3 regions of the Streptomyces sp. CA2R106 genome follow, and region 3 is predicted to be linked to each of the others. Evidence: riboswitches for the same ligand, from Rfam matches in the RefSeq annotation. Region 3 holds a riboswitch; each other region holds the start of a gene.

Region 1 (6,077 bases), on a different contig from region 3:
GCTCGGGTGTTCCACGTGGAACATTAGGGTGGCCCCGTGCATGTGCTGGTGCTCGGAGGTACGACCGAGGCGAGGCAACTCGCCCGGCTCCTGGCCGCGCGCGAGCGCACCGTGACGTCGTCGCTCGCCGGGCGCGTGGCGGCCCCCACCCTCCCGGAGGGCAACGTCCGGATCGGCGGCTTCGGCGGCGTCGAGGGAATGGCGCGCTGGCTGCGCGAGCACCATGTGGACGCCGTGGTGGACGCGACGCACCCCTTCGCGGAGCGGATCAGCGCCAACGCCGCGGAGGCGGCCACCCGCACGGGAGTGCCGCTGCTGGCGCTGCGCCGCCCCGGCTGGACCCCGGTCCCCGGCGACGACTGGCGCTTCGCGGACTCGCTCGCCCAGGCCGCGCAGTTGCTGCCGGACCTGTCGGACCGGGTGTTCCTGACGACCGGCCGCAGTGGCCTCGCGGCCTTCGCCGGGCTGGACGGCCTGTGGTTCCTGGTGCGGTCGGTGGACCCGCCGGAGGGCGAGGTGCCGCGGCGGATGACGGTGCTGCTGGACCGGGGCCCGTACACGCTCCAGGGGGAGCGGGAGGTGCTGCGGGAGCACCGGATCGGGGTGCTGGTGACGAAGGACAGCGGGGGTGCGGCGACCGCCGCGAAGCTGGTGGCGGCACGGGAGGCGGGGCTGCCGGTGGTGGTGGTGCGCCGGCCGCCGGTGGTGGCGGGGGTGGAGGTCGCCCAGGACGTGGAGCGGGCGGCGCGGTGGGTGCGGGAGCGGGTGGGCTGAGGGCACGGCGGCGGGTGCGCGGTGCCCTCAGCGCTGCGGGTGGTCCGGCGCCCGGGGGAGGGCGCCGTCAGTCCCGGGGGTAGGTCCGCGGCGTCCAGACGACCTGCTCGCCGCCCCCGCGCACCACGGTCCTGGTCTGGGACGACCCGACGATCAGCAGGGTGCGCATGTCGACCTCGTCCGGGTCCAGTTCGGCGAGGCGGACGATCCGCACCCGCTCCCCCGGCCCGCCGACGTCGCGGGCGACCACCACGGGCGTGTCGGGAGCACGGTGCTCCAGCAGGAGTTCGCGCGCCTTGGCCACCTGCCAGGTGCGGCTCCTGGAGCCCGGGTTGTACAGCGCCAGCACCAGGTCCGCGGCGGCAGCCGCCCGCAGCCGCTCGGCGATGACCTCCCACGGTTTGAGCCGGTCCGACAGGGAGACGGTCGCGTAGTCGTGGCCGAGCGGCGCACCGACCCGCGCGGCCGCCGCGTTCGCCGCGGTCACACCGGGCAGCACCCGTATCGGCACGTCCTGGTACGGCGGTTGCGAGGCCGCCTCCACCACGGCGGTGGCCATCGCGAAGACCCCCGGGTCGCCGCCGGAGACCACGGCCACCCGCCGCCCCCTGCGGGCCAGGTCGAGGGCGAACTCGGCGCGCTCGGCCTCCACCTTGTTGTCGCTGCCGTGCCGCCGCTGGCCGGACCGCACCGGCACCCGGTCCAGGTAGGTGGTGTAGCCGATCAGGTCGTCCGCGGCGGCCAGCGCGCCGCGCGTCTCGGGGGTCAGCCACAGCGGCCCGGCCGGACCGGTGCCCACGACCACGACCTGCCCGCGCCCGCCGCCGTCGGCGTCCGCCTCGGACACCGCCGCGGGTGCGGCCGTCCGCGGCTCCGTCGCGCCGCCCCGGCTCGGCAGCACCGCCACCGCGAAGTACGGCACCGACTCCGGGTCCACCTCGGCGAGTTCCGCGGTCCGCTCACCGGCCATCGTGGCCCGCTCGACGTACCGCGCGTCCGCCAGCCGCCCCGAGCGCTCCAGCGCCCGCCGCACCGCCGGGAACGTCCGGCCCAGCTTCAGCACCACCGCGGTGTCCGCCGCCGCCAGCCGCGCGGCCAGCTCCTCCTCCGGCAGCGTGCCGGGCAGCACCGTCAGCGACTCCTCGCCCTCCACCAGCGGCGCCCCCAGCCGCGCGGCCGCGCCCGCCATCGACGTCACCCCGGGCACCACCTCCGTCGGGTACCGGTCGGCCAGCCGCTTGTGCATGTGCATGTACGACCCGTAGAAGAGCGGGTCGCCCTCCGCCAGCACGGCCACGCTGCGCCCCGCGTCCAGGTGCGCCGCCAGCCGCGCCGCGGCCTGCTCGTAGAACTCCTCCATCGCGCCCTGGTAGCCGCCGGGGTGGTCGGTGGTCTCGGTGGTGACCGGGTAGACGAGCTGCTCCTCGATCTGGCCCGCGCGCAGGTACCCCGCCGCGATCCCGCGGGCGATCGACCGGCCGTGCCGCGCGCTGTGGTACGCCACCACGTCGGCCGCCGAGATCACCTCCACGGCGCGTACGGTCAGCAGCTTCGGGTCGCCGGGGCCCAGGCCGACCCCGTAGAGCCGCCCCACGCTGTCGGATGCGGCCGTCTCGTGGGCCGCTGACGGACGGCTGCTCATTCTTCCTCGCTCGCGATCGCGTTGAGCGCGGCGGCCGCGATGGCGCTGCCGCCGCGCCTGCCGTGCACCACCAGGTACTCGAGGGCCGACGGGTCGGCGGCCAGGGCCTGCTTCGACTCGGCCGCGCCGACGAAGCCGACCGGGACGCCGATGACCGCGGCCGGCCGCGGGCCGCCCGCGGCGACGAGTTCGAGCAGCCGGAACAGCGCGGTGGGCGCGTTGCCGACCGCCACGACCGCGCCCTCCAGCCGGTCCCGCCACAAATCCAGGGCCGCCGCGGTGCGGGTGGTGCCGAGTTCCGCGGCGAGCGCGGGCACCGACGGGTCGCCCAGCGTGCAGATCACCTCGTTGTCCGCGGGCAGCCGCTTGCGGGTCACCCCGCTGGCGACCATCGCGGCGTCGCACAGGATCGGCGCCCCGGCCCGCAGCGCCGCGCGGGCCCGCGCGACCACGCCGGGCGAGTACGCCAGGTCGGCGACCAGGTCGACCATGCCGCAGGCGTGGATCATCCGCACCGCGACCTGGGCGACGTCCGCGGGCAGCCCGCCGAGGTCCGCCTCGGCGCGGATCGTGGCGAAGGAGCGGCGGTAGATGGCCGCACCGTCCTTCTCGTACGCGTAGGGGTACGCGGAGCCCGGGGGGACCGGGGGCACAGGGGGCACGGTGGTCTCGCTCATTCGGTCGGCGCGCCGCGGCGCGCGGCCGCCACGGTGGCGGCGAGGTCGGCGGGCCGGGGGTGGGCGCTTCGCAGCGGGGCCCCGGTACGGAAGAGGTCCACACGGTAGCCGTTCGAGGTGGCGACGACTTCGACGCGGTCGGGGGTGCGGGGGCGGCCGCAGGCGCGGGAGCAGCCGGACCAGTGGACGGGGAGGGGGCGGGGGGTGGTGCCCCCGGGTTCCCCGCTCCCGGGTTGTGTGCCCTCGGGCTGTGTGTCCCCGGGTTCCCCGCTCCCGGGGGTGGGGCGGGAGGGCTCGGCGTCCCCGGGTGCCGGGTGGACGAGGGCCGCCGCGTCCGCGCGGACGTCGGCGAGCGACTTCGCGCAGCCGGGCCGCCCGGCACACGCGCTCACGCCCACCCACGGGGAGCCCGGGTCCGTCACCAGTCCGGCCGCCGCGAGCGCGGCCAGCTCCGCCCGGGCCCGGTCGGCGGGCACCCCGGGGACGACGGCGCCGCGCCACGGGGTGAGCCGCAGCTGCGCGGCCGGGGTGCGGGCGGCGAGCGCGCACAGGGCGCGCCACTGGTCGGGGGTGAGGCGGCCGAGGGGGGCGAGGACGGAGAGGGCGAGGGGGCCGCCGGGGGCGGCCGGGTGCGGGATGGGGCCGATTGCGGGGGGCACTGTGGGTGCTGTGTGTGCGGCTTCCCCCCGGGTGCCGGCGGGGGAGGCGGCGGGCGGGGCCGCGGTGGTGGCGGGCGGTGCGGTGAGACGGCCGGCGAGGTCCGCGGTGAGGGCCGCGCCGCGGTCGGGCAGGTCGGCCACCCGCCACGCGGTGGGCTCGCCGCCGCCGTCGGGCGTGGCCGCGGCGAGGAAGCCCTCCGCGGCGAGCAGTGCGGCCCGGGGCGCGTCGGCGGCGGGAAGGCGGAGGGCCGGGTTGCGGCCGACCCGCAGCAGCGCCGTCCCGTCCGGCGCCGCGCGCAGCGTCACGTCGGGTCCCAGGGCCGCGACGTCGCCGCGCCCGTCGTCCAGCGCGAAGAGGAACCGCCCGGACAGCGCCGCGGCCGCCGCGCTCCCGCACAGCAGCCCGTCCAGCTCCCGCAGCCAGCCCCCGACGTCCAGGTGCCCCTGCCCGTCCAGGCCCGACAGCGGCGACGCCACGACGTTCCGTACCCGCTCGTGCGCCGCAGACGGCAGCAGCCCGGCCGCGCCCAGCAGTTGGGCCAGCTCCGCCCCGCAGCCCGCGGCCAGGCCGCGCAGTTGGACGTTGCCGCGCGAAGTGAGATGGACATCACCGTCGCCGAACCGCCGGGCCGCCTCGCCCAGCCGTTCGGCCTGCGCCGCGCCGAGCGCACCGCCCGGGACGCGGACCCTGGCCAGCGCGCCGTCGTCGGCGGTGTGCAGCCGAAGGGCCCCCGGGCAGGCGTCCGCCCGGCCGCGCGGGGCCCGGGCGGCTTCCCCTACCGCCGCGTTGACGTCCGCCGGGCATGCGTCGGCGGTCGGCCGCGGCGGCTGGACGGGCTGGTCGGGGGCGGTGGACATGGCGGCGAGCATACCGACCGTGCCACAAATCGGGTCATCTGCCGAATGCGTACGGCGCTTACTATGCTCCCGGTGCGGACCTTCCGGTTCGCCATTGCCGCAGACGGCGACAGGGGAGGAAGCCCGGTGCGAATCCGGCGCGGTCCCGCCACTGTGAACTTGGCCACCGGTGCCTCCGGCGGTCGAGCGAGCCAGGAACTCCCGCCGTCCGACACCACCCGGGGCGCGGACACCCCGAGGAAGGGTTTTCGTTGTGACCGGATCATCCGAGTTGCCCCGTTCCGCCGACTCCAGCACCACCGCCCCGGTGCGGGGTGGCGAGGAACTGCCCCCGGCCGAAGCGCCTTCGCCCGCCGGTGAGCAGGGGCTCGGCGGGCCGCATCCCGAACGGGTGCTGCTGCTGAGCACGTCGGACACGGACCTGCTCAGCGCTCGGGCGGCCGGGGGACCGGTGGCGTACCGGTTCGCGAACCCGACGCGGGTGGACGTGGCGCTGCTGCCGGAGCTGCTGGAGGGCGTCGGCCTGGTCGTCGTACGCCTGCTGGGCGGACTGCGGGCGTGGCAGGAGGGGCTGGACGCGCTGCTGGCGACGACCCTGCCGGTGGTGGTGCTGAGCGGCGAACAGGCGCCGGACGCCCAGCTGATGGCGGCGTCCACGGTGCCGGTGGGCCTCGCGGCCGAGGCGCATGCGTACCTGGCGCACGGCGGCCCGGCCAACCTGGAGCAGCTCGCCCGCTTCCTGTCCGACACGGTGCTGCTCACCGGCCACGGCTTCGAACCGCCCGCGCCCGCGCCCTCCTGGGGCCCGCTGGAGCGGACGGCCGCCGCGGCGCCCGCGGACGCCCCCGCCGTCGCCGTGCTCTACTACCGCGCCCACCACATGAGTGGGAACACCGCGTTCGTCGGCGCCCTGTGCGACGCGATCGAGGCGGCCGGGGCCCGGGCGCTGCCGTACTTCGTCGCCTCCCTGCGCACCCCCGAGCCCGGACTCGTCGCAGAACTGTCCGCCGCCGACGCGATCGTCACCACCGTGCTCGCCGCCGGCGGCACCCGCCCCGCCGACGCGTCCGCGGGCGGCGACGACGACGCGTGGGACGCGGGCGCGCTCACCGGCCTGGACGTCCCCGTGCTCCAGGCGCTGTGCCTGACCGGCTCGCGCGCCGCGTGGCTGGCGAACGACGAGGGCGTCTCCCCGCTCGACGCGGCCACCCAGATCGCGGTGCCCGAGTTCGACGGGCGGCTGATCACCGTCCCGTTCTCGTTCAAGGAGGTCGACGCCGACGGCCTGCCCGCCTACGTCGCCGACCCCGAGCGCGCCGCCCGCGTGGCCGGCATCGCCGTACGGCACGCCCGGCTGCGGCACATACCCGCCGCCGACAAGCGCCTGGCCCTGGTGCTGTCCGCCTACCCCACCAAGCACTCCCGCATCGGCAACGCGGTCGGCCTCGACACCCCCGCCAGCGCGAT
Region 2 (6,077 bases), on a different contig from region 3:
GCGCCCTGCCAGGTCACCTCGGGCTCGTCCTCGGACCACAGGCGCAGCAGGAGTTCGAGGTTCTCCCGCTTGCGGTCGGCCTTGCTCTCCGGCGGCTGGGCGAAGACGGTGTAGGGGTCGGGGAAGAAGGAGGCGCCCGCGATGAGCTGGAGCCGCCCGCCGGAGAGCTGGTCGAGCGTCGCGTAGTCCTCGGCGACCAGCACCGGGTCGCGGTTGGCGACCAGCGTGGTGCCGGTGGCCAGGGTGATGGTGGAGGTGCGGGCGGCTATCGCCGCGAGCACCACCGGGGGCGCCGATATGACGTCGCGCTCCCCGAAGTGGTGCTCCCCCACGGTGAACCAGGAGAAGCCGAGCCGCTCGGCGAGCACCGCGCTGCGGACCACCTCGTCGAGGCGCTCGGCCTGGGAGACGCGGTGCCCGGTGAAGGGGTCGCTGAGTAGGGTGCCGAAAGTGATGGTCCCGATATCCATGTGCACGGTCCTCTGGCGGGTTGACGGAAAGCCCTCAAAGTAAAGTACAACGTGCATGGTAAATTGGGCAACGGACGACGACCCGTATCGGAGGCTTCCCCTGAGTACCCCACCGACGGCCCCCGCCCGCAAGGCGGCACCGGAGCGCCCCGGCCCCGCCCGTACCGGCGGACGGGCCGGCAAGCGCGACGCCATCACCCAGGGCGCCCGGACCGTCTTCGGCCGCGAGGGCTACAGCCGCACCAGCATCGAGGCGATCGCCGCCGAGGCCGGCGTGTCCACGCGCACCATCTACAACCACTTCGAGGGCAAGGACCAGCTCTTCTCCGACGTGGTCCACGACAGCGCCGGGCAGGTCGCGGACGCGTTCGTCGCGACCGTCGAGAAGCAGGTGACCGGCACCGACCCGCGCGCCGACCTGCTCGCGCTCGGCCGCGCCTTCGTCGGCCAGCGCACCCAGTTCCCCGAGCACTTCGCGATGATCCGGCAGATCAAGGCCGAGGTGCAGCACTTCCCCGCCGCCGTGATCGACGCCTGGCAGCAGGCCGGGCCGCAGCGCGTCCAGCGGGAGGTCGCCCGGCGGCTGGAGCAGCTCGCCGGCGCCGGGCTGCTGCGCATCCCCGAACCCGCCCGCGCCACCGTGCACTTCATCGCCCTGGTGACCTCGGAGATCACCATCCGCCCGCACGGCAGCCCGCCGCTGGGCGCGGCCGAGATCCGCGACTGCGTCACCCGCGCCGTCGACGCCTTCCTGCACGGCTACGGCACCGACCGCCCGTCCTGACCCCCGCTCCGCACTCCCCTCGCGCGGCCCTTCCCGTCAACTCCGGGCGGGGCCGCGGCCGTTGGCACCGGGCCCTGCCCCCGCGCCGGTGCGGGCCCTCCGCGCCCTGTGATCCGCCCGGCCGGGCGGGGCGGCGCGTTTGGTAGCGTGCGCGTGCCGTGGTGCACGGGAAACCGGTCGGAAGCCGGTGCGGCCCTCGCCACTGTAGTCGCGGAGTTCCGCGGCCCTGCGCCGACCGTCCCCACGACGGTCGGGGCCACTGGGCGGACCGGCAACGGACGCCTGGGAAGGCCGGCCGTGGAGCGTCGACGCGAAAGCCAGGAGACCGGCCACGGCGCGACATCTTCCACGAGGGTTTGGAGTACACGTGCCGAGCAGCGCCCTGCGCCCGTTCCGCCATATCAGCCGTCTCATACGCCCCGGCGCCCGGGCCCGCACCCGCCCGCTACGGCTGCCGGCCGCCGCCGCGGCCCTGCTGGCCACCGGGTGCCTGGCCGCCTGCACGGGGGCGCCCGCCGCGAACGGCCCGGCGTCCTCCGCCACCGCGCGCAACAGCACCGCCCCCGTCAGCGTGCGCAGTTGCGGCGTGGCCACCACCGTCGCCGCGCCCCCGAAGCGGCTGGTCACCCTCAACGAGGGCGCCACCGAGGTCGCCCTCGCGCTGGGCCTCCAGTCGCGGATGGCCGGCACCGCCTACCTCGACGACACGATCCCGGCGAAGTGGAAGGCCGCCTACGACTCCGTGCCGGTGCTCAGCAAGGAGTACCCGTCCAAGGAGAAGCTCCTCGCCGCGCGCCCCGACTTCCTCTACGCCTCCTACACCAGCGCCTTCACCGGCAAGGTCGCCGGCACCCGCGCCGAGCTGGCCGCCGAGCACATCGGCTCCTATCTGTCGCCCTTCGGCTGCGCGGACGCGAAGCAGGTGCCCGCCGCGTCGTTCGAGGCGGTGTGGGGCGAACTCGCCGACATCGCCGCGGTCTTCGGGGTGCCGCAGCGGGGGGCCGCGATCGAGCGGCAGCAGAAGACGGCGCTGGCCGCACTGGCCGCCCAGGGCGCGGGCAAGGGCCTGGACGTGCTCTGGTACGACTCCGGCACCAAGTCCCCCTACGTCGGGGCCGGCCACGGCGGACCGCAGGCCGTCCTGGACGCGGTCGGCGCGCACAACGTGTTCGGCACCCTGAAAGGCGGCTGGCAGAACGTGAGCTGGGAGCAGGTGGCCGCCGCCGACCCGGACGCCATCGTGCTCGCGGACGCGAGCTGGGACAGTGCCGCGGCCAAGATCTCCTATCTGGAGCACGACCCCGTGCTGAGCCGGCTCACCGCGGTGCGCCGGCGCGCGTTCGTCGTCGTGCCGTTCTCGGAGTCGACGCCCGGCGTGCTCCTGGCGGACGGCGCGTCCCGGGTCTCGGCCGGTCTGGCCGCACTGCCCGCCGCGTCGTGACGGCCGCGGACCGTACGCGTACGCGTACGCCCGACCGCGCCCGCGACCGTACGGCGGCCCGCGCGGCGGCGGTGCTGGCCGCGGCCGCGGTGGCGCTGCTGGCGGTGTGCCTGCTCGGCCTCGCGATCGGGTCGGTGCACGAGCCGCCGCGAGTGGTGGCCGACGTCCTGCTGCGGCGGCTGGGCCTGGGCGACCACCATGTGACGCTGCTGGACGACCAGATCGTCTGGCAGCTGCGGCTGCCGCGGGTGGTGGGTGCGGCGGCCACCGGCGCCGGGCTCGCGGTGTGCGGCGCGGTGCTCCAGACGCTCACCGGCAACGACCTCGCCGACCCCTACCTGCTGGGCATCTCCGACGGCGCCGCCGTCGGCGCGGTCACCGTACTGGTGCTCGGCGTCGGCGCGTCCGGCGCGGCGTCCGCCGGTGCGCTGCCGGTCGCCGCGTTCGCAGGGGCGCTGCTCGCGGCGGCGCTCGTCATGGCGCTGGCCGGTGCGGGGTCCTGGTCGCTGTCCGGGACCCGCACGGTCCTCGCCGGGGTCGCGGTGGGGCAGATGTGCGCGGCGTTCACCTCGTTCGTGGTGCTCGTCCTGGGCGACCGGGACGCCGCCCGCGGTGTCATGGAGTGGACGCTCGGCTCGGTGGCCGGGGTGCGGTGGCACACGGCGCTGTTCCTCGCGGCGGTCGCTGTCGCCGGGACGGCGGTGGCGCTCGCCGCGGCCCGGGACCTGGACGCCTTCGCTTTCGGCGAGACCGCGGCACGCTCCTTCGGCGTTCCGGTGGAACGGCTGCGGTGGCTCCTGGTCGGCACCTGCGCCCTGGTGACGGCCTGCCTGGTGGCCGAGACCGGCGTCATCGGCTTCGTCGGCCTCGTGGTCCCGCACGTCGTCCGCCTGCTGTGCGGCCCGGGGCACGCGGTCCTGCTGCCGGCCTCCGCGCTGCTCGGCGCGGCCCTCCTGGTCGGCAGCGACCTGCTCGCCCGGTCCGTCCTGCCCGACCAGGAGATCCCGGTCGGCGTGATCACCGCGGGGCTGGGCGCCCCCTTCTTCGCCGCCCTCCTCCGCCGCCGCACCCGCACCGCGGCCCCCGCGGGAGCCCACCCATGACCGCGGCCCGGCGCCCCCTCCCCCACCCGAACCACCACGCGAGCCCGCACATGACCGCCAGGCAACAGCCCCACCCCGGGCAGGTATCCGCCACGGGCGGAGGGCGGCCGCCGTTCGCCCCGCGCCACCACCTCGCCGGACCCGCCGTGCGGGGCCGGGCGTGAGCGCCCGGGAGCCGGTGGTGCTGGGGTGCGCCGGGGTCGGGGTGCGGGTCGGGGACGCCGTGCTGCTGGAGGACGTCGCGCTCGACTTCGCCCCCGGCCGGCTGACCGGCCTGCTCGGGCCGAACGGCGCCGGGAAGACCACGCTGCTGCGGGTCCTGGCCGGGCTGGGGCGGCCCGGCCGGGGGCGGGTCGAGCTGGACGGGCAGGACCTGTACGCGCTGCCGGCCCGGCGCAGGGCGCGGCGGGTGGCGTTCATGGAGCAGCAGGCGGACACCGGCCTGCCCCTGACGGCCCAACAGGTGATCGAGCTGGGCCGGACCCCGCACCGCGGCCGGTGGCCGGTGCCGCCGGGCTCGGCCGCGGCGGCGCGGGAGCAGGCCGTACTGGCCGGGGCGGTGGCCGCCGCCGATGCCGGCGCCCTGCTCGACCGGAGCTGGTCGTCGCTGTCCGGGGGCGAGCGCCAGCGGGTCCAGCTCGCCCGGGCGCTGGCGCAGGAGCCCGATGTGCTCCTGCTGGACGAGCCGGCCAACCACCTGGACCTGCGGCACCAGTTGGCGTTCATGGAGACGGTCCGCGCTCTGGGCGTCACCGCGGTGGCCGCGCTGCACGACCTCGAACTCGCGGCCGCCTACTGCGCGGACATCGCCGTCCTGCACGGCGGCCGGCTGGTCGCGCACGGCCCGGTGGAGCAGGTGCTCACCGCGGAACTGGTCGGGCGCGTGTACGGGGTGGACGTGACCGTGGCGCGCCATCCGGTGCACGACCGCCCGCATGTGCGGTGGAACGGCGTACTGCGCGGGGCGGACGCGTCATGAGCCTGGTGCTGGTCGGCATGTCGGCGGTGGAGGCGGGCCGCCGGGCCGAACTGCTGGCCCTGGCCCGGCGCTCCGGCGCCACGATCGCCTTCCTCCAGCAGGGCGAGCCGTCGCTCACGGCCGAGTTGGCCCGGCTGGCGGACGCGCGGACCACGGAAGAGGGCACCGGCACCGGCGGCGCCCCCGTCGTCCTCGTCGGGGTCCGGCTGGGCGGCGGCGGGCCGGGGCCGTCCTGGCTGCGCCGGGTCGCCGCGTACTGGTGGCGGGAGCACGGCGGCCCGCGCCCGGAGGTGCGGGTGGGCGCGAAGCTCGCCGGGGACCTGGCGGAGGTCGCCGCGGCCGCGGCCACCGCGCGGCCGGTCACCGGCGAGGAGCCCGGCCTGACCTCGGCCGCCTGGGCGGAGGTGCCCGGACACCGCCACCAGGTCCTGGTGTGCCGCGGCCCGCGCTGCACCGCGAAGGGCGCGGACGCGACCCTGCGCGCCCTGGTCGGGGGGCTCGGCGCGCACGGGCTCGGCGACGACGACGTGCTGGTGACGCAGACCGGCTGCCAGTTCCCCTGCAACCAGGCACCGGTGGTCAGCGTGCAGCCCGACGACGTCTGGTACGGCCGGGTGGACCCGGCGGCGGCCGCGGCGATCGTGGCCGCCCACCTCGCCGGCGGCCGCCCCGAGGCGGAGCACCGCCTGCCCCGGCACCGCGCCGGCCCGCCGTCCCACCCACCGGACTTTGCCGGGTGCTAAGTTTGCACAGCGCAAGGTTTTTGTTGCATCATGCAAACGTGCTGACGCCTGCCGACCTCCCGCCCGAGCGCCCCGCCTCCCCCGCCACCCCCGCCACCGCGGACGCCGCTCTGGACGCCGCTCTGGCCGCCACCGCGGGCGCTGTCCGCGTCGGCCGCGGTCCGGCCGCCCTGCTGACGGCGCTGCGGGAGGCGAAGGGCGGGCTGCTGGTGCTGGCCCTGGCGGTCGGGTGCGGGGCGGGCGCGGGCGCGATCGCGTTCCGCTGGCTGATCGGGACCTTCACCCGCGCGCTGTCCGGCCACACGGACTACTCCGCCGCCGGCCGCGCCGCCAATCCGCACGTGCCCTGGCTCGGGCACTGGTTCGTGCTGCTCGCCCCGGTGCTGGCCGGCCTGGTCTACGGCCCGCTGGTGCAGCGCTTCGCCCGCGAGGCCCGCGGCCACGGCGTCCCCGAGGTGATGTACGCCGTCGCGCGCCGCGGCGGGCGGATCGCGCCGCAGGTCGCCGTGGTGAAGTCGCTGGCGTCCGCGCTGTGCATGGGCGGCGGCGGCTCGGTC
Region 3 (6,077 bases):
CGGGAACCCCTTGCTGCCGTTGGTGCCGCTGATACCGGTTCGAGGGTGCCACGGGCGGACCGACCACCAAAGAGCACGGATTACAGCTCGCTTCACCGGTCCGCGGGATCACGCAGGAGTGCGCCAGGGCGTCGTGCCGACCGCTCCCGATCGCTCCGCACCCCTTCCCGATCCCCTCGCGTTCACCGATGATTCATGTCAGCACTCCGAGTCTGCCGTGAGTTCACCTTCCGTTCATCAATGCTCCGTACGTTCACCTCGCCACTGCCCGACCGAACGATTGCTGGGCCCATGGAACACATCACGCTCCTGATCGGACTCGTGATCGCCACCGCTCTCGTCTTCGACTTCACCAACGGCTTCCACGACACCGCCAACGCCATGGCGACCACCATCTCGACGGGGGCCCTCGGACCCCGCGTCGCGGTGGGCATGTCAGCCGTACTCAACCTGGTCGGCGCCTTCCTGTCGGTGGAGGTCGCCAAGACGATCTCCGGCGGGATCATCGACGAGTCGGCCGGCATCAGACCCGCGATGATCTTCGCCGCACTGGTCGGCGCGATCGTGTGGAACCTGGTGACCTGGCTGGCCGGGCTCCCCTCCAGCTCCTCGCACGCGCTCTTCGGCGGACTGATCGGCGCCACCCTCGTCTCGGTCGGCGCGCACGGCGTGCACGGGGACGCGGTCGTCATGAAAGTGATCATTCCGGCAGTGGCCGCGCCCGTCGTGGCCGGCCTCGCCTCGATGCTCGCCACCCGGCTCACCTACCGGCTCGGCCGCGCCGCCGATCCGGCGGCCACCTCGCGCGGCTACCGGGTCGGGCAGATCGCCTCCGCCGGGCTCGTGTCCCTCGCGCACGGCACCAATGACGCGCAGAAGACGATGGGCGTCATCACCCTCACGCTCATCGCCGGCGGTTCGCTCGCGCCCGGGTCCGACCCGCCGCTGTGGGTCATCTGCGCGGCCGGCACCGCGATCGCGCTGGGCACGTACATCGGCGGCTGGCGGATCATCAGGACCGTCGGCCGCGGCATCACCGACATCCAGCCGCAGCAGGGGTTCGCGGCGCAGACCGGCGCCGCGGCGACGATCCTGGCGTCCTCACACCTGGGGTTCGCGCTGTCGACGACGCAGGTCTGCTCCGGGTCGGTACTCGGGGCCGGGCTCGGGCGGCGCGGGGCGGTGGTTCACTGGGGCACCGCCGGGCGCATGGTCGCCGCGTGGGCGCTCACCCTTCCCGCGGCCGGGCTGGTCGCCGGCGCCGCGGCCTACCTCGCCGACCGCGGGACCTGGGGGGTCACCACGGTCGGCGTGATCGGCCTCGCGGTGTGCGCGGTGGTCCGTACGGCGGCCCGCCGCAAGCCGGTCACGCACGCGAACGTCAACGACGCCGCGGCCGCCGAGGCCCCCGTCCCGGCCACGGTCCCGGTCCCGGCCGCACCGGCCGTCCACCTCGCCCCCACCACCCCCGCCGTCCGTCTCGTCCCGGTCACCGTGGTCGACAGCGCCTCCGAGCCCGCGGCCGAGCCGCAACCCGCCCCCGGGCCCGCCGTTCCGGCGGCCTCCCCCGTCCCGCCTCCCGCCTCCGCTCCCACCACGGTCTGAAAGGGCACGCCATGAGCATCGACTGGCACGCGCTCGGCACGGTCCTCGCGGTCACACTGCTGTCCACCGTCGGCCTCGTCGGGGTCTTCACGCTCGGCATCGTCGGGCTCTCCCGCCCCTCGTCCGCCCAGGGCACCGCGCTCCTGACGCGCACCGGCGCCTACCTGTGCTTCGCGGCCTGCGCCGCCGCCGTCGCCTACGGCATCCACCTCATAGCCGGCTGAGCGCACCCTCCCTCCGCCGTCACCCCGGCCCGCCGCCGGGACCCGCCACCTGGGTCCCGGCGGCGGGCTGTTCGCATGCCGGCGCCCGCGGGCCCCTCTCCTGTTTTCGCCGATAACACTCTGACCGAATCATCGATCCCCATCTGTGTTATCGTTGATCTCGTCAGATCGTATCGACGAAAACAAGGAGGACGCCATGTCCACCAGCGCCACCCCTGTCCGCGTCGCCCTGGTCACCGGTGGGTCCGGTGGCATCGGCCGGGCCGTCGTCCGGCGGCTCGCCCGCGACGGGTACGCCCTGGGCATCCACTACGCCGGCAACAAGGCCGCCGCCGAGGCGCTCGCCGAGGAGATCACGGGCGCCGGGGGCCGGGCCGTCACCGTCGGCGGCGACGTCGCCGACGAGCACGCCATGGCCGCCGCCTTCGACACCGTGGAGGCCGCCTTCGGCGGGCTGGACGCCGTCGTGCACACCGCCGGCGTGATGCGGCTGAAGCCGATCGTCGACCTGGACCTCGCGGAGCTGGACGCGGTGCACCGCACCAACATCCGCGGCAGCTTCGTGGTCGACCAGCAGGCCGCCCGCCGGCTGCGCGCGGGCGGGGCCATCGTGAACCTCTCGACCTCCGTCGTGGGGCTCCAGTTCCCCGGCTACGGGGCCTACACCGCCAGCAAGGGCGCCGTCGAGGCGCTGACCCTGATCCTCGCCCGCGAGCTGCGCGGCCGGGACATCACCGTCAACGCGATCGCCCCCGGGCCCACCGCCACACCGCTGTTCATGGCCGGCAAGGACCAGGAGACCGTCGACCGCCTCGCGGCCCAGCCCCCGCTGGAGCGCCTGGGCACCCCCGAGGACATCGCCGAGGTGGCCGCCTTCCTGGCCGGCCCCGCCGGCCACTGGATCAACGGCCAGACCGTCCGCGCCAACGGCGGAATCATCTAGGAGGCAGGAACAGCCATGACACCAGCCACGACACACCGCACCGGTCCGAAGGTCATCGTCGTCACCGGCGCCTCCAGCGGCATCGGCAACCTCGCCGCCCGCTTCCTGGCCGGGGCCGGGCACACCGTCTACGCGGGCATGCGCGCCACCGCCGACCGCAACGCCCCCCGCGTGGCCGAACTCGCCGCGTACGCAGAGGCGGAGGGCGTGGACGTGCGCGGCATCGAGATGGACGTGCAGGACCAGGCGTCCGTCGACGCGGCGATCGAGCAGGTCACCGCCGAGCAGGGCCGGCTGGACGTGGTCGTCCACAACGCCGGCCACATGGCGCTGGGCCCGGCCGAGGCGTTCACCCCCGAACAGCTCGCCGCGCTCTACGACGCCAACGTCCTGTCCACCCAGCGCGTCAACCGCGCCGCGCTGCCGCACCTGCGCCGCCAGGGCGAGGGGCTGCTGGTGTGGGTGGGGTCGTCCTCCACCCGCGGCGGCCACCCGCCGTTCCTCGCCCCGTACTTCGCGGCGAAGGCGGGCATGGACGCACTGGCCGAGAGCTACGCCGCCGAGCTGGTCCGGTTCGGCATCGACACCGTCATCGTGGTGCCGGGAGCCTACCCGTCGGGCACCAACCACTTCGCCCACGCGGCCCGGCCGGCCGACACCGTACGGGACACCGCGTACGACGAGGCGTACGGCGCGGTGCGCGACTCCATGGCGCAGGCGCTCACCGACCTCTTCCCCGCGGGGCGGACCGTGGACGAGGTCGCGGACGAGATCGTCCGGGTGGTCGGACTGCCGCAGGGCGAGCGGCCGTTCCGCACCCACATCGACCCCAGCCGCGACGGCAGCGAGGTCGTGTCCGCGGTCAGCGACCGCATCCGCGCGGAGTTCTACCACCGCATCGGCATCCAGGAGCTGCTTCCCGAGCACGCCTCCCTCTGAGCCGGCCGCGCGCCCACCCGTCGGCGCGGGGCCGCAAAGCCGCAGGCAGGCCCGGTTGACGGGGTTTCTCCGGGCGTGGTGAACTGCCGGGAGCAATGCGGCGGCAGGAGAGGAAGTCGGTGCGAATCCGACGCGGTCCCGCCACTGTCACCGGGGAGTGCACTCCCGAAGCTGGAGGCCACGGCCGGCGCACGCCGGCGGGAAGGCCCGGGAGTGCGTTGATCCGGGAGCCAGGAGACTCTCACCGCCGGTCACGTCGAGCCAGGGCGCGGACCCTGAGTGAGGACTTCGCCATGCCCTGCACGCAGGCGGCACCCGCCCTGGCGGCCGCCGGTACCCGGATATCCGCGGCATGAGCGGCCGCCACCGTGCCTACGCGTACGGCGCCGCACTCGGCTTCCTCGGCGACCTCCTGATCGGCGACCCGCGCCGCGGCCACCCGGTGGCCGGGTTCGGGCGGGCCGCCGGCGCCCTGGAACAGCGCATGTGGCGCGACGACCGGGGCGCCGGCAGCGCGTACGCGGCGCTGTGCGTGGGCGGCGCGGTGGCCGCGGCCGCCGTCGCCGATCGGGCGGCCCGGCGCCGCCCGCTGCTGGGCGCGGCGCTGGCCGCGGCGGCCACCTGGTCGGTGCTGGGCGGCACTTCGCTCGCCCGGGAGGCCCGCACGATCGGCGCGGCGCTTCAGGCGGGCGACCTGGCCGCCGCCCGGGACCGGCTGCCGCACCTGTGCGGGCGGGACCCGGCCGCGCTGGACGCCGACGCGCTGGCGCGGGCGGTGGTGGAGTCGGTCGCGGAGAACACCTCGGACGCGGTGGTCGGCGCCCTGGTGTGGGGCGGGCTCGCGGGGGTGCCCGGGCTGGTCGGCTTCCGTGCCGCCAACACGCTGGACGCGATGGTCGGCCACCGCTCCCCGCGGCACCTGCGCTTCGGGTGGGCGGCCGCCCGGCTGGACGACGCGGCCGGCTACCCCGGCGCGCGGCTGACCGCCCTGCTCGCCGCGCTGGCCGGGCCGTATCCGCGCAGCGCGCTGGCCACCGCGCGCCGGGACGGGCCGCGGCACCCCTCGCCCAACGCCGGGCCGGTCGAGGCCGCGTTCGCGGGGGCGCTGCGGGTGCGGCTGGGCGGCACCCTGGCGTACGGGGGGCGGGTCGAGCACCGGCCGGTGCTGGGCGCGGGGTTCCGGCCGCCGCGGCCGGCCGACATCGGGCGCGCGGTGCGGCTGTCCCGCCGGGTCGGCGCGCTCGCGCTGGGCGCGTCGGTGCTGCTGTCGGCGGCCCGCGGCCGGACCGGCAGGAGGGGTGCGCGGTGAAGGGGCTGATGGTCGCCGGGACCGGTTCGGACACCGGCAAGAGCGTGGTGACCGCGGGGATCTGCCGGTGGCTGACCCGGCAGGGCCTGCGGGTGGCGCCGTTCAAGGGCCAGAACATGTCGCTCAACTCGTACGTGACCCGGGAGGGCGCCGAGATCGGCCGGGCGCAGGCGATGCAGGCGCAGGCGGCCGGGGTGGAGCCGTCGGCGCTGATGAACCCGGTGCTGCTCAAGCCGGGCGGCGAGCAGCGCAGCCAGGTGGTGGTGCTGGGCAGGCCGGTCGGCGAGCTGAGCGCGCGCGGCTACCACGGCGGCAAGCAGGCGGAGTTGCTCGGCACCGTGGTGGACTGCCTCCAGGAGCTGGGCCGTACGCACGACGCGGTGGTCTGCGAGGGCGCGGGCAGCCCCGCGGAGATCAACCTGCGCCGTACCGACATCGTCAACATGGCGGTGGCCAGGAGCGCGCGGCTGCCGGTGGTCGTGGTGGGCGACATCGACCGCGGCGGCGTCTTCGCGTCCTTCTACGGCACGACGGCGCTGCTCGCGAAGGAGGACCAGCGGCTCGTCGCGGGCTACCTGGTGAACAAGTTCCGCGGTGACGTCTCGCTGCTCCGGCCGGGCCTGGACATGCTGCGCGGCCTCACCGGCCGCCCCACCCTCGGGGTGCTGCCCTTCGCGCACGGCCTGGGCATCGACGAGGAGGACGGGCTGCGGGTGTCGCTGCGCGGCGCGGTGCGCGAGTCCGCGGTCGAGGCGCCCCACGGCGAGGAGGTGCTGCGGGTCGCGGTGGCCGCGGTGCCGCTGATGTCGAACTTCACCGACCTCGACGCGCTGGCCGCCGAACCCGGTGTGGTGGTGCGGTTCGTGGACCGCCCGGACGAACTGGCCGACGCCGACCTGGTGGTGCTGCCCGGCACCCGCGGCACCGTCCGCGCGCTGGAGTGGCTGCACGCGCGCGGCCTGGCCGACGCGGTACGGCAGCGTGCGGCGCAGGGCCGCCCGGTGCTGGGCATCTGCGGCGGCTTCCAGTTGCTGGCCGAGCGCATCGACGACGAGGT

The links. A riboswitch is a leader RNA that binds a small molecule or an ion and turns the genes downstream of it on or off. The one in region 3 is predicted to bind cobalamin.
Region 1: another riboswitch for cobalamin. It lies ahead of cobN (cobaltochelatase subunit CobN); the one in region 3 lies ahead of WA788_RS08120 (cobalamin biosynthesis protein).
Region 2: another riboswitch for cobalamin. It lies ahead of WA788_RS07155 (ABC transporter substrate-binding protein); the one in region 3 lies ahead of WA788_RS08120 (cobalamin biosynthesis protein).

What each region holds. Positions count from the first base shown of each region.
Region 1 is NZ_JBAGKC010000002.1:62,704-68,780, reverse strand. Features, by position in the region: gene WA788_RS03390 (cobalt-precorrin-6A reductase) at 37-774, shown strand; gene WA788_RS03385 (precorrin-2 C(20)-methyltransferase) at 842-2,416, opposite strand; gene WA788_RS03380 (precorrin-8X methylmutase) at 2,413-3,093, opposite strand; gene WA788_RS03375 (precorrin-3B synthase) at 3,090-4,610, opposite strand; cobalamin riboswitch at 4,695-4,817, shown strand; gene cobN (cobaltochelatase subunit CobN) at 5,002-6,077, shown strand, end outside.
Region 2 is NZ_JBAGKC010000003.1:347,227-353,303, forward strand. Features, by position in the region: gene WA788_RS07145 (LLM class flavin-dependent oxidoreductase) at 1-470, opposite strand, end outside; gene WA788_RS07150 (TetR/AcrR family transcriptional regulator) at 526-1,254, shown strand; cobalamin riboswitch at 1,397-1,602, shown strand; gene WA788_RS07155 (ABC transporter substrate-binding protein) at 1,622-2,695, shown strand; gene WA788_RS07160 (FecCD family ABC transporter permease) at 2,692-3,798, shown strand; gene WA788_RS07165 (ABC transporter ATP-binding protein) at 3,959-4,777, shown strand; gene WA788_RS07170 ((2Fe-2S) ferredoxin domain-containing protein) at 4,774-5,520, shown strand; gene WA788_RS07175 (chloride channel protein) at 5,727-6,077, shown strand, end outside.
Region 3 is NZ_JBAGKC010000004.1:47,157-53,233, forward strand. Features, by position in the region: gene WA788_RS08095 (class II aldolase/adducin family protein) at 1-1, opposite strand, end outside; gene WA788_RS08100 (inorganic phosphate transporter) at 292-1,605, shown strand; gene WA788_RS08105 (hypothetical protein) at 1,617-1,829, shown strand; gene WA788_RS08110 (SDR family oxidoreductase) at 2,026-2,772, shown strand; gene WA788_RS08115 (SDR family oxidoreductase) at 2,788-3,711, shown strand; cobalamin riboswitch at 3,821-3,952, shown strand; gene WA788_RS08120 (cobalamin biosynthesis protein) at 4,064-5,020, shown strand; gene WA788_RS08125 (cobyric acid synthase) at 5,029-6,077, shown strand, end outside.